2 regions of the Bradyrhizobium sp. th-b2 genome follow, and region 2 is predicted to be linked to the other one. Evidence: riboswitches for the same ligand, from Rfam matches in the RefSeq annotation. Region 2 holds a riboswitch; the other holds the start of a gene.
What was found. A riboswitch is a leader RNA that binds a small molecule or an ion and turns the genes downstream of it on or off. The one in region 2 is predicted to bind ZMP and ZTP.
Positions count from the first base shown of each region.

Region 1: another riboswitch for ZMP and ZTP. It lies ahead of glyA (serine hydroxymethyltransferase); the one in region 2 lies ahead of K359_RS0124465 (bifunctional 5,10-methylenetetrahydrofolate dehydrogenase/5,10-methenyltetrahydrofolate cyclohydrolase).

Region 1 is NZ_AUGA01000007.1:87,625-90,010, forward strand. Features, by position in the region: gene K359_RS63255 (AraC family transcriptional regulator) at 59-892, opposite strand; ZMP/ZTP riboswitch at 1,233-1,318, shown strand; gene glyA (serine hydroxymethyltransferase) at 1,353-2,386, shown strand, end outside.
Region 2 is NZ_AUGA01000021.1:40,448-42,833, forward strand. Features, by position in the region: gene K359_RS0124460 (MaoC/PaaZ C-terminal domain-containing protein) at 1-296, opposite strand, end outside; gene K359_RS0124465 (bifunctional 5,10-methylenetetrahydrofolate dehydrogenase/5,10-methenyltetrahydrofolate cyclohydrolase) at 439-1,302, opposite strand; ZMP/ZTP riboswitch at 1,318-1,397, opposite strand; gene K359_RS0124470 (hypothetical protein) at 1,602-2,006, shown strand; gene K359_RS0124475 (hypothetical protein) at 2,124-2,386, opposite strand, start outside.

The sequences.
Region 1 (2,386 bases), on a different contig from region 2:
AAAGGCGAACCTGCTCAACCGGACTCGGTCGTGGTCCCGAGTGGCCACACCGCCATCACTAGACGCGAGGATCGTTCGGCGTCTTGAAGAAATCGGACAGCCTGCGCACGGGGCCTGCCCCACGCCTGCCGGAACGCCCCGGGCGTGACACCGGCGTGTCGCCGAAACTCTCTGGTGAGGTGGGCCTGATCGAAAATCCGAGATCAGATGCAATCCCCGACAGACCATCGCCTCCGGCCGCGATTTCGTAGACCGAGCGACGGAAGCGCTGCACGGCAAGAAAACGCTTGGGCGGACAACCGGTCGACGTTCGCACTCGCCTCTGCACCGTCCGGACCGATTTACCGACATGGCCCGCCAGGTCGCTCACCCGACCATGCGGCGCATCCAGCGGGTCGCACCCCAGAATCGAGGGGGGCCTGGCCTTCCGCGCGAGCGCGAGTAACATCAGATCCACGCTGTCGAGGATGTCAAAGCACGATGGACTGTCCCGGACGATTCGCGCCAGCGCATCGCGACACGCGACGATCGTCGGATTGTGGACGCTCGGCGTTCCCGGCCAATTCGGTTTCAACTTGACGCCGACGATCCAACCGAAGAACGCCCTTCCTTTTCTTCTGCAATCGAGGCTCGGCTCGTTGAAGACCACTTTGCCGGCCGAATCGCCTTCCCGGAATACGAAGGCAAGCTCCTTGAGCGGGGAAGCGAATGATATCCGGCTTTCCGTCAGCCGCCCCCGGTCTTTCAGGATATAGATCGAGTCCACAAAGGCGGCCTGATCGTCGCGCGGTGCGAATTCAGCGTAGAACGAGGGATGGGCGAAGACGCTGTCTTCGCCTTTGTCCATTTTGATTGGACTAACGGTCATCAGTTTTCGACGCTTGATCGGCAATTTCTTGGTTCGCTGTTGAATGCACTTACGACTGATCTATCATACACCTCCGTAGCGGCAGTTTAAGCGCAAAGCCGCCGGCGTAGAACGTAGCCCATTGGTTCGCGATGAAGCTCGCATCAGCCCCAGGTCGGCTCTTCTGACAAGCAGCTGCTCGCCGGCACCGTGCGGGTGAACACCTCGCGCGCCTTCAGCTACATGATGCCGTTCAGCGGCATGATGTTTTCCGGCGTCGGCCACGAAAGTGGCATCGCCCTTGTCCGCGGTCATTGAACTGGTCGTTGCGAAAGGTCCGCCGGTCGGCTAAGTTCTGCCTCACGAAGAGTCTCCGTGCTCATTCGTCCTTTCGCGCGACTGGCGAGCCAACGTGGAATTGACCACGGTGAAGCGCGAAGGGTTTCAACGCCGATCGCCTGGGCAACCCATCTGCTGGAAAAACAGCGTGTTGAGGAGCCCGAGCATGCCGTCGTTTCGCAACGAACTGTCCATCAACGATCAAGAGATCGCCGCCGCCCTTGCGGGCGAAGAGCACCGTCAACAGGACGGCGTCGAACTGATTCCGTCCGAGAACTACACCTACCCGGAGGTGCTCGAACTGCTCGGCTCCGTCTTCACCAATAAATATTCGGAAGGGTATCCGGGACGCCGATACTACGGCGGCCAGCAGTATACGGACAACATCGAGAACCTCGCGCGGCAGCGGGCCTGCTCGCTGTTTCGTGCCGAGCACGCCAACGTTCAGCCGCTTTCCGGATCACCGATGAATCAGGCCGTCTATCTCGGCCTGTTGAATCCCGGCGACACCATTCTCGCCATGGACCTGTCCCATGGCGGTCATCTCACCCACGGCGCGCCGGTGTCCCACATGGGGCGCCTGTTCAACTTCATTCGCTACAAGACGGCGCCGTCAAACGGCGGCGCGATCGATTTCGACGCATTGCGCGCGATGGCGCGTGACGCGCGCCCGAAGATGGTGTTGTGCGGCTACAGCTCCTATCCGCGCGACCTCGACTATGCGGCATTCAAGAGCATTGCCGACGAAGTCGGCGCGCTCACGATGGCCGACGTCAGCCATTATGGCGGACTGGTTGCCGCTGACGTCATGCGCAATCCGCTCGATGCCGGCTTCGACGTCATGACGACGACATCCCACAAGTCGCTGCGCGGCCCCCGCGGCGGGATCATCCTGTGCCGCAAGGAACATGCCGGCCGGATCGATGCTTCGGTGTTTCCCGGTTTGCAGGGCGGACCTCACATGAACGTCGTGGCCGGGATTGCCGTGACGCTCAAGCGAGCGGCGACGGCGGATTTCCAGGCTTATGCGCGGCGGGTCTTGCGCAACGCGAAGGTGCTCGCCGGCGCGCTGATGGAGCGCGGGATGAAGCTGGTCACCGACGGGACGGACAATCACATGATGGTCGTTGATACGGCGGCATCCGTCGGGCTGGACGGGCGGGCCGCCGAGGACGTGCTCGATGCCATCGCCATCACCAC
Region 2 (2,386 bases):
CCGGTCAGCGTGGCTCCCGGGCGGACCGGACTGGGCAATCGAATCTCCAGGCTCCGCCCGACGATCCCTGCCACCTTGCTCCAGATCGCCTCGACGACGAGGCGCTGATAGATCGCAATGGTGTTGAAGCCGCTTGCGATCAAGCCGCCGAACGGACCCGCCGCAGCCGCAGCGGGATCGGTGTGGATCGGCACGGGGTCATACTTGCCGGCGAAGGCAACGATCTCGGCCTCGCCGATCGTATAGCTGCCGAGCTGGAACGTGTGGCCTTCGGTGAGATCTTCCGCATACAGCATCGCGCACCTCCGCGAGGCACAACGATAGACGATCGCTGCGGGCTTTCCATGACCTCTGACGTCATGAACTTCGCGCACGCGACGCCGGGCGCGAAGACGTGACGCGAGCGGCATCGGCCGCTCGCGCAATGCGCATGCCGCGCTATTGCAGCCGTGCCGCCCTCGCCTTGGCGGCCTTCACGGTGTTCTCCATCAGGCAGGCGATCGTCATCGGGCCGACGCCGCGCGGCACCGGCGTGATCGCGCCGGCGATTTGCACCGCCTCGTCGAAGGAGACATCGCCGCGCACCGTGTAGCCGCCGTCCGGCTTCTCGACGCGCGTGGTGCCGACGTCGATGACGATGGCCTGCGGCTTGATCCAGTCGCCGCGCACGAGGCCGGCCTTCCCCACCGCACTGACCAGGATATCGGCCTGTCGGCAGATCTTGCTGATGCCGCGGGTGTGGATGTGGGTCTGCGTCACGGTGGCCTGCTCCTGCAGCAGCAGCGCGGCCATCGGCTTGCCGACGATGTTGGAGCTGCCGATCACCACGGCATGCGCACCGGTGAGATCAGGCCGGATCGATTTGATCAGGCGGAGACAGCCGAGCGGCGTGCATGGCACCAGCGCATCGTCGCCGTGAAACAGCCGGCCTGCGTTGAGGGCATGCAGGCCGTCGACGTCCTTGGCGGGATCGACCGCCGCCATCACGCGCAAGGCGTCGACATGGGCCGGCAGAGGCAGCTGGACGAGGATGCCGTCGATATCGTCGCGCGCGTTGAGCGCCTCGATCCTGGCCAGCAGATCGGCCTCGCTGGCGTCATCAGGCAGGCGTTCGACCTCGCCGCGCAGGCCGAGCCGTTCGGCCATCCTGACCTTGCTCTGCACGTAGATCTGGCTCGCCGGGTCACAGCCAACCAGCACGACCGCCAGCCCCGGTGCGCGGGGCAGCCGGTCCAGTTCGCTTGCAACCTGATCGATGACAATCTGGGCATGTGCATGCCCATCGAGAACATTCGCCGTCATGGGACCTCCGTTTCGAAGCGGTGCCCAGGCGCGCGGCGTTCAGTCTCTGCGCTCCCCGATGGTAGTCCATCCAAGCGCCAGTCGCGCAGATGGCGTGGTCATAGCCGCCCGGCCTGCCAAAGGCAAATCACGACGCCGGGCGAGCGAATTGCCCTGCTTTTTGCCGGTGGATCGGTGCCGGGCGGGCCACGTCTGGGGTAGGATTCGAGCAAAACTTGCGCTAAGCCTCGGCGCTTGCCGGGCTTTTCCGATCCTGGCGCCTCCTTTCCGGTCATCACACCATTTCGGACATTTTCGACATGAGACATATCATCCTCGCGCTGGCGCTCCTCTGCCCGGCTGCCGCGCTTGCACAAGGCACCACCCCTCCCGCCGCGGCCGACAAGCCGGCGGCGGCCGAGCAGCCCATGATCGGCGACAAGCCGCTGGTTCAGGTCGGCAAGAAGCCGGCTGCCAAGAAGGGTGAGAAGCCCGCGGCACCCGGCAAGCCGCAATCGGTCGCGCAGAAGCTCCAGGCCTGCGGGGACATCGACGACGCCACCAAGGAGCGGCTGCTCTGCTACGACGAGATCTTCAAGCCGCAGCCCAAGCCGAAGGCGGCGCCTGCCAAGGGCGTCAACGAATGCCGCTTCGTCAAGGAAGAGGACGAGCGGCTGACCTGCTACAACGGTTTTGCCGACAAGATTCCGCGCCTGCCGCGGTAACCGCGTAGCGCGGCACCTGCGCAATCGGCGCCCGGCGACCGGCCTGATATCGCGGACATGAAAATGCCGCCGCGAGCATTCGCGGCGGCGTATCGATGTGGGCTAGGGAGATCCCGCTTACCAGGTCCCGAAGCCGCCAAAGAAGCCCATGCGCGGCTGCTGCTGCGCGATACGGTAGGGCTGGTACATCCCGGGCTGCGCCAGCCGCATCGGCTGCTGGGGATGGGGGTGGTACCGCGCGACCTTGCGCTTCTTCGGTGCTTGCGGCTGGGCCTGCGCCGGCTGCTCGGCCGGTTTGGCTTCGGCCACGACCGGCCCCTTGCCCGCGTCAGCCTTCTCCGGCGGAATGAACTGGGCGAACGTATTGCGGACGCGGGACT